Regions from separate parts of the Pedobacter sp. W3I1 genome, predicted to be linked through region 2. Evidence: riboswitches for the same ligand, from Rfam matches in the RefSeq annotation. Region 2 holds a riboswitch; each other region holds the start of a gene.
What was found. A riboswitch is a leader RNA that binds a small molecule or an ion and turns the genes downstream of it on or off. The one in region 2 is predicted to bind S-adenosylmethionine.
Positions count from the first base shown of each region.

Region 1: another riboswitch for S-adenosylmethionine. It lies ahead of QF042_RS12155 (SusC/RagA family TonB-linked outer membrane protein); the one in region 2 lies ahead of QF042_RS14500 (O-acetylhomoserine aminocarboxypropyltransferase/cysteine synthase family protein).
Region 3: another riboswitch for S-adenosylmethionine. It lies ahead of QF042_RS11965 (transferrin receptor-like dimerization domain-containing protein); the one in region 2 lies ahead of QF042_RS14500 (O-acetylhomoserine aminocarboxypropyltransferase/cysteine synthase family protein).
Region 4: another riboswitch for S-adenosylmethionine. It lies ahead of QF042_RS19780 (peroxiredoxin); the one in region 2 lies ahead of QF042_RS14500 (O-acetylhomoserine aminocarboxypropyltransferase/cysteine synthase family protein).

Region 1 is NZ_JAUSXN010000001.1:2,916,523-2,918,728, forward strand. Features, by position in the region: gene QF042_RS12150 (peroxiredoxin) at 1-275, opposite strand, end outside; SAM riboswitch class I at 413-519, shown strand; gene QF042_RS12155 (SusC/RagA family TonB-linked outer membrane protein) at 845-2,206, shown strand, end outside.
Region 2 is NZ_JAUSXN010000001.1:3,502,866-3,505,071, forward strand. Features, by position in the region: gene QF042_RS14495 (hypothetical protein) at 1-623, opposite strand, end outside; SAM riboswitch class I at 832-942, shown strand; gene QF042_RS14500 (O-acetylhomoserine aminocarboxypropyltransferase/cysteine synthase family protein) at 1,206-2,206, shown strand, end outside.
Region 3 is NZ_JAUSXN010000001.1:2,867,424-2,869,629, forward strand. Features, by position in the region: gene QF042_RS11960 (EamA family transporter) at 1-369, opposite strand, end outside; SAM riboswitch class I at 702-806, shown strand; gene QF042_RS11965 (transferrin receptor-like dimerization domain-containing protein) at 885-2,206, shown strand, end outside.
Region 4 is NZ_JAUSXN010000001.1:4,860,830-4,863,035, forward strand. Features, by position in the region: gene QF042_RS19780 (peroxiredoxin) at 1-1,296, opposite strand, end outside; SAM riboswitch class I at 1,457-1,554, opposite strand.

The sequences.
Region 1 (2,206 bases), 590 kb from region 2:
GTTTGTTTTACAAGGCCACCTTCGAAACGCTCTTCAGCATTGCGGAAATATAATTTCTGCTGACCGCTTTTTTCGCTGATCTCGAAGTTGAAAGGAATTTCTAATCCTTCCTTTACTTTAGCTATTCCACGCCAGTTGCCGAGGGCAACAAATGCTTTTTGTTTTTTCCCTTGAAGCTTTGCCGCCTGGTTATTTGCTAATGCAACATGTTCCTGAGCGTAGGTAAAAGTTATTGATATGGCCAATATGGCTGTTAAAATGGATTTTAATTTCATTGGGATGTGTATTTGTCGACTAAACTAGTAGACAAAGATATGGATGTAATTGCCAAAGAAAAAATATTTCAATAAAATTCTATAAAAACTATAGGATAAATGGAATAAGTTATACCTTTGCCCCAGTTATTTTAAAATACTTATCAAGAAAGGCGGAGGGAATGGCCCTGTGAAGCCTTAGCAACCATCTAATTTTTAGAAATGGTGCTAATTCCATCTCAGATGAATCTGGGGTAGTTAAGTCAGTTGTTTGCGTTATCCTTATCAAAAATATATGGAGCACTTCTGATTTAAGGGGTGCTTTTTTTTTGCCCTGAATGCGTTCTTGAAATTAAATATGCATTAAATAAAATCATTCAAATGAAAAAGACAGATGAGCTGAAATCCATTGAAATAAACCTTAACACATGCTTCCGAATGCGTGGAGCCTGTTAAAATTGCTCCGTTTTAACAGGCTTTTTTAGACTAACCATTCCATTATTTTTTTTTAAAACAAAACACGTTTTTGTCGTGGTGGAATTGTTTTGCCCAAATTATTATCCCTTTTAACTAATTATTAACTACACAATATGTTTAAAAATTTAAAATCAATAGCGTTTATCTTTCTGCTCTTCATGGCACAAAAGCTTTCCGCTCAAGATGTCACGGTTACCGGAACGGTAAAGTCGGCAGATGGCGAAACACTCCCAGGTGTTTCCATTTTAATAAAAGAAACCAAACAAACAACCATTTCAGATGGGAAGGGTGCTTTTTCAATTCATGCACCAGATAAAGGCACATTAGTATTTTCTTATATCGGTTTTAAGAGTCAGGAAATACAAATCAATAAAAATCCTGGCCCGATTTCGGTCATTCTTCAGTCGAGCGATAATGCGCTGGATGAAGTAGTAGTTACAGCATTGGGTATTTCGAGGCAGAAGAAATCGCTGGGTTATGCGGTTCAGGAATTAAAAGGACAGGATTTGGCTGAAGCCAAAGAATCTAATTTGGTGGATGCACTTGCCGGAAAAATTGCAGGGGTGCGTGTCACCAACAGCCAGGGGAGTATGGGTTCATCACGTGTGGTCATCAGAGGTGAAACGTCTATTGCCGGAAATAACCAGCCTTTATTTGTGGTTGATGGGATTCCGGTAGATAATTCGCAGTTAAATTCGGCTGGGGCAAGAGATTATGCCAATACCATTTCAGATATCAATCCTGAAGATATAGAATCAATGAGTGTGTTAAAAGGACCAAACGCTGCGGCACTATATGGTTCGAGGGCTGCAGCCGGCGTGATCTTGATCAAAACTAAAACAGGTAAATCGAAAAAAGGAATTGGTATCGAAATCAATTCGAATGCTGTTTTAGAAAGCCTGCTTACTTTGCCAGTTTATCAAAATGCCTTCGGGCAGGGGTCAGAAGGTCAGTTCAGTTATGTAGATGGTGCTGGTAAAGGATTAAATGATGGGGTAGATGAAAGCTGGGGACCAAAATTAGACGGAAGATTAATTCCACAGTTTTTTTCGAAAGGTGTAGCCGTTCCGTTCGTAGCACATCCAGATAACGTACGCGATTTCTTTCAAACCGGATATGCATTAAATAACGGTGTATCTATTGCAGATGCTAACGAAAAATTCGATTACCGCTTATCATACAATAACCTGAAACAAGTTGGTATTGTGCCCAATTCTGGTCAGGGAAAAAATGCTTTCGTACTAAATACCACTTTACGGATTACTCCTAAGTTAAGTATAACCGCTAACGCAAATTACAGTAAACTTGCTTCTGATAATTTGCCAGGTACAGGCGGTTCAAGATCAACCAGTACCATGTTACAGTTTACCTGGTTTGGCCGTCAGGTTGATATTAACCAGTTAAAAGACTATTTGGACGAGAATGGAAAAACGTTTAACTGGAACAATAACTATTATAGCAATCCTTATTGGGTC
Region 2 (2,206 bases):
GCTTTTTCCATTATATCGAAAGGTAAAACTCCTAAAGCACCACCTTCTAATTGCGTAAGTTGTTTTGGCGTTAATAATTTTACTGCAGTAAGTTTAACCTGTCCGTTAAAATCGGCAAATTTTGTTCTGGCAATAATGGTCCATAACAACACCTGAATATCGTGTTGTTCTACATCCGAATGTTTTTCTGCGCTTTTCAGTATAGAAACCACGATTTCTTCTTTCGGTCCCAAAACGGGTGCAAACATATAACCGTCACCTTTTGATGGAGCAAAAGTTCCGGCTTTTAAGCAGTAGCTTTTATTGGTCATTTCGTACAAACCTTCGCAAAGCAAAAAACCACCCTCTGGATTTTTAGGCAATAAATATAATGGCTGGGCTTTTAAATTTAAAGAATTAATAAAATCTGGCAGCTTTTCGCCTTCTCTATTTACATCTTCAAAGCTGGTGGTAATGGCAGCGGGCTGTTTTAAAAATTTATCTACGCCTAAAGCTTTAGCACCCTGAGCGGTGCCAACTTTTAATAATTTGTCTTTTAAACCTCCAAATTGCGCGTTTGCATTGCTTAAACACACTATAGTTAATAGCAGGCTTAAACAGAGAACTTTTGTATTTTTCATCATGATTAAATTTAGATAGGAAAACAAACTTAGAATTTTAAGCGTAAATTTTATATTAAAAGTTAAGTTTGTTATGCCATCATAAAAATACTCCATTCATTTTCAACTAGTTAATGTAAATTCGAAATTTTATTTTGTGGATTAAAATTAAATTCAGACATTTGAAATATTATTTGGTAGAAAGCTAAATAAAAGTCAATCTTCACAGGTTGATTTATAAAGAAGTGGCGAGAGACTGGCTCGATGACCCACTGGCAACCCTCAGAAAGAGAAGGTGCCAATTCCTGACCGGATAACATGGTGTTATTTGGAGATATAAATTAGAACTGATGAAAACATTAAATCTTCAATCGCTAAGCGAACCCAGTGCAAACCTTAAAAAGGTAGAAAGAGCTTCTATTTCTTTTATTTGTTGCGATATGCGTGCGATTACTTGTATGTGCTGTTGCATACAGTAATTTAAAAATCTTCCTTTTTTGTTTCTTTTCAAATTGGAAGGTCCCGGGAAATCGGGATACGCCCTGTTAGGTTTAAGATTCTCTTAATCTCTGCTATCTCATCACATCAACTAAAAAAATAGAAATCATGTCAACATCATATAAATTTGAAACTTTACAATTACACGCTGGCCAGGAAATAGATCCAACAACAGGTTCAAGGGCTGTTCCTATTTACCAAACCACTTCTTATGGTTTTAAAAATGCAGAACACGGTGCCAATTTATTTGCGCTAAAAGAATTTGGGAATATCTATACCAGGATTATGAATCCTACAAATGATGTTTTCGAAAAACGTATTGCCGCTTTAGAAGGTGGTGTAGCTGCTTTGGCAGTGGCATCAGGGCAAGCAGCTCAATTTATAGCGTTAAACAATATATTAGAAGCTGGCGACAGCATCGTTTCTTCCTCTCACATTTACGGCGGAACGTATAACCAGTTTAAAGTAGCTTTTAAACGTTTGGGGATACACGTAGATTTCGCAAATCCTGATGTACCTGAAGAATTTGAAAATAAAATTACCGATAAAACAAAAGCAATCTTTTTAGAAACCATTGGCAACCCGGCGTTTAGTGTACCTGATTTCGAAAAAATTGCCGCAATTGCAAAAAAATATGATCTACCTTTAATAGTCGACAATACTTTTGGTGCGGGAGGTTATTTATTTAAGCCATTAGAACATGGTGCCAACATAGTTGTCGAGTCTGCAACAAAGTGGATCGGCGGTCATGGAACAAGCATTGGTGGGGTTATTGTTGATGGTGGAAACTACAATTGGGGCAATGGTAAATTCCCTCAATTCTCTGAGCCATCAGAAGGTTACCATGGTTTGGTTTTCAGCGATGTTTTCGGCATCGGTGGACCATTCGGGAATATCCAGTTTATTATCCGTGCCCGTGTGGAGGGATTAAGAGATTTGGGACCTGCCCTATCGCCTTTCAATTCATTCCTTTTATTGCAAGGATTAGAAACTTTATCACTCCGCGTTCAACGCCATGTAGATAATGCATTAGAATTAGCAACCTGGTTAGAAAACCACCCTTTAGTTAAGGAGGTACATTATCCTGGCCTTGCTAGCAGTAAATACAA
Region 3 (2,206 bases), 640 kb from region 2:
GTAAGCAAGCAATGTAGTAATGATGGGGCAAACCAGATAGGCAAGCGAGGTAGCCTTAATACTTACATGATTAAGCACGTAAATAAACGAGAACCAGTTGATATTTAAGAATACACTTCCGCCTACATTCAGCAAAAGCATATTTCGTCTTTGCTTCGAAGGCAGGGCCTTAATATTAGAAAAGGTTTTAACTAATTCGCTACGTTTAAACAACGCGGTAATTAATACCATCAATATAGCGCAGCTAAAAATGCGGTAAAATAAAATATCCACCGAAGAATATCCGCTTAAAGGTTTTAAAACTAAACTAAAAAAGCCCCAGGTCGCATAAGCGAATATAGCGGCCAGGTAATATTTTGCGATTTTCACAAGACAGTTGCTATAATGTTGATTTCACAAATATTATAAAATCTTAGGAGTTATTAAGCCACACCATGTAAAATACTAAAGAACTGCCTGTAAAGATAGTATCAATAACGTTTGGAAAGATATGAATAAGCTGTACAGCGTAATTAGCTGTGCCTACTGTTTAAAAAAGTCAGGCCAGGTCCATTAAAATAAAGGTGTAATATTTTTACTTAATTTATCGTTGGTTTTTGCTTCGCAGGCTTCTGCAGTTACCAAATTATATCCATTTTAATAAATAATATATAATCTATAGGATTAGTAGATTATTTTATTATTTTTGCATCATTATATAATACTTATCCAGAGAGACCGAGGGAAAGGCCCTAAGACGTCTGAGCAACCTATACACTTGTAAAAGGTGCTAATTCCTTTCTGCCCAGGGGTGGAGAAGATAAGTTGGTTATGCATCCGCATGCTAATTATTTTGAGGTCGCTCAAAGTTTTTCTGGTAAAAGAATTCCTAAAAAAATCAGAAAATGAAAAAAACTTTTACCTTTTTCACGGCTATTCAATTGCTCTGGCTTCCTTTAGTGGCGCAGGAGAAACTGAGTGGATTTAAAATACAAAATATTCCGATACAACGTGATATTGAACAGAAATTTGATGCCGGGCTTAATAAAGGAAATATAGGGTCTACCATAAAAGAGCTTTCTGCCCATCCCCATCACCTGGGCTCTAGGGGCAGTAAAACGGTAGCAGAATCTGTACTGGAAAAGTTTAAAAGCTATGGCTGGGATGCAAAAATAGAGACTTATTATGTTTTATTTCCAACACCTAAATCCCGTTCGGTAGAACTTTTAGGGGGCAACAAATACAGTGCCTCGCTCCAAGAAAAGGCTGTTAAGGAAGATTTAGCAACCGCACAGCAAGGGCAATTGCCCCCTTACAATGCCTGGAGTGCCGATGGCGATGTAAGTGCAGGCCTTGTTTTTGTAAATTATGGTCTGCCAGCTGATTATGAAAAGTTGGAGCGTTTAGGCATCAGCGTAAAAGGCAAGATTGTTATTGCAAAATATGGCCGATCGTGGCGAGGCACTAAACCTAAAATAGCCTACGAACATGGTGCAGTGGGCTGTATCATTTATTCAGACCCAAAAGATGACGGCTTTGTAAAAGGAGATGTATATCCGCTAGGCGCTTATAAGCCAGAATTTGCTGTTCAACGGGGATCGGTAATGGATATGGTAATTTATCCCGGTGATCCGTTAACGCCCGGAATCGGTTCTACTCAGGATGCCAAAAGGTTGGAGAGAGCAGATGCCAAAACGATTCTTAAAATTCCGGTTCAGCCCATCAGCTATCACGATGCTTTGCCATTGCTTGCTGCACTTAAAGGTCAGGTGGTACCTGTCGATTGGAGCGGTGGCCTGCCTGTTACCTATCACATTGGAGATGGAAGTACCTTGGTTCGTTTAAATCTGGCTTTTAACTGGGATATTGTGCAGGCATACAATGTTGTAGCTAAATTAGAAGGAAGTAAATTTAAAAACCAATGGATCATTCGTGGGAACCACCACGATGCCTGGGTAAATGGCGCTGCAGATCCGGTAAGTGGTTTAGCGTCTTTATTAGAAGAAGCAAAATCTATTGGGAAATTGGCTAAGGCAGGTATAAAACCTAAACGTACACTTGTTTATATCGCCTGGGATGGAGAAGAACAATCCCTTTTAGGCTCAACAGAATGGGTAGAAGACCATGCGGCCGAGTTAAACAGTAAAGCGGTTGCATACATCAATTCGGATGGTAATGGCCGTGGCTTTTTAGAAGCGGGCGGCTCGCATGCCTTAGAAAATTTTGT
Region 4 (2,206 bases), 1.4 Mb from region 2:
ACTTTTTTGTGTTTCTACCGAAGCCAGTTTTTCGGGTACCGGTTCAGCAATCAGTTCATCTAATACTTTATTGAATTTGGTTTCATAGTCGTTAAAGTATTTTCCAGTTACAGTGCCGGTATAACCGGTGTAAATTTCTCTTACATTTCCTTTTCTATCGACAATGATGGTTGTTGGAAAAGCAATGAATTTATTTAGCGCTGGCAGTTTTTCGGCCACTACTTTTTTATCGGCAATGCCTCCGAAAAGGATATCGTAAGTGATACCATATTTTTCTTTCAATTTGCCCAAAGTGTATTTCGCATATTCAAGATCATCTTTTTGTTCAAAACCAATTGCAATGGCTTCTACACCACGTTTTTGGTTCTTTTTAAACCATGGAGAAAGAAAAACAGTTTGATCGGTACAATTTGGACACCAGGTACCAATTGTCTCGATAATTACGACCTTACCTTTATATTTATCATCACTTAAGGAAACATTTTTTCCGGCAAGATCTGGAAAAGTAAAATCGAGTTTTTTATAGCCTTCTTTAAGAAAAGTAAGTTTATAAGGATCAGGAAGTTCGGCGTTTTCGTTGCGTTGCCCGTCAAATTTCAGGTTTTTATAAATCCCAAATCCTTGTTCTCCGGTAATGCTGTTATCATCGTTTATTTTCCCTTTTACAATAAAAGGACTTGGTCCGGTAAAACCAGATAATTCAAATTCATCGCCCTGTACGGTGCCTTCCAATTCTCGGGTATCACCAACAACAGTCATGATTACGCCTGTAAGCTTGTTCCCGTTCTGTTTTAATAATGCGATCGAAGCAGGTACAGCTTCTTTGGTATAAGTTTTTATTTCCCATTTACCAGAGATATTGTGCTTCGGAGCCACGTCTTTACCGGGTTCGACAAAGCGGTAATTTTTACCATGTTCGGCTACAAATGGCAGCGAATTGCCTCTAAAGCCAGGTACCAGACTGCGGTATTCGCCCGATAAAGTCCCATCAGTTTCAATTTTCGCCACCAAAGCAGCATCATAGGTATTCATTTTTACATAAATGGAGTCATCGCCACGTCGTTCTACATGAAAATCATCACGTCTGGAGCCATTAATTAAAGTCAAAATGGCTGTTTGAGGATTTTTACCTTTTAATTCGAAGTTAAAGGGCACTTTTGATTCGCTTACACTAAACTCGCCCCTCCAAATCCCTTCTTTAGGAAATGGTTTTGCCACCTTGGCTGATGCAATGCCGCCCAGTAACAGTACTGAGGTGGTTAGGCATGCAATTTTTGAGGTAATTGTCGTTTTCATAATCATCATTATTAGTTAAACACTATCGTTTTAGAGTTTTTAATAACAAGGCACATTTTTCCATAGAAAAATTCAGGCAGCATAGATACAAGCTGTTTATACAGTTGTTTCTGCTTAATGAAATCCCTAACAGGAAACGATGTGTTTAATGTTATTGGTTAATTTATAATCTATTGCTAGATCAGTTTGAGCACTTTTTCCTATGGAAAGTTGCTAGAAGTTCAACGAGTACTGACTCTCCCTTCTTCTTTATAAATCAACTAATTAATGGTGGTGAATTAATTAGAGTAATAACCTAAACTAGTGGTGGTGATTAGTTAGGCCGTTCCTGATACCCCGGCAACTTATTGACTTAAATACATGACCACCATAATATTCTATCAAAAGGCCCCGGGGTACCAGGATTTTTATAAGAATATCTGAATGAAAACCTTAACAGGTGATCCGTATCTTAGTTTATATTAGCGGCAACAGCAGTTGTACTGATCTGAATAATTGATCAGAAAATATGGCTGAGGTTGTCTGCGGAGTTTCATATCGAACGTAAATTTGCTAGTGAACTATTATATTTTTTTGTAAAAGTATAAACTTTGTTTACTTTACACAAGTATTCCTATAGATTTTATAGACTTTATTCATAACATACTGATTTACAGAAATATAATTTTTCAATAAGACAAATTTCTCATTAAGCAAAGCGCTTTGAGCAGCGCGCATGGTGTAGTGGACGCATTGAAAGGGGGCTTCGCTGACTATCATTGACAATCCATAATTCAAGCCTCATTCGATCTGATAGCTATCGAATGAAGCGCAGTCCCGAACTTTCGGGAGAAAAATCTATTCCATTAGATTTCTCGACGGCATTGCACTCCGCTCGAAATGACGATACAGTAAAAACACAAACAACTAA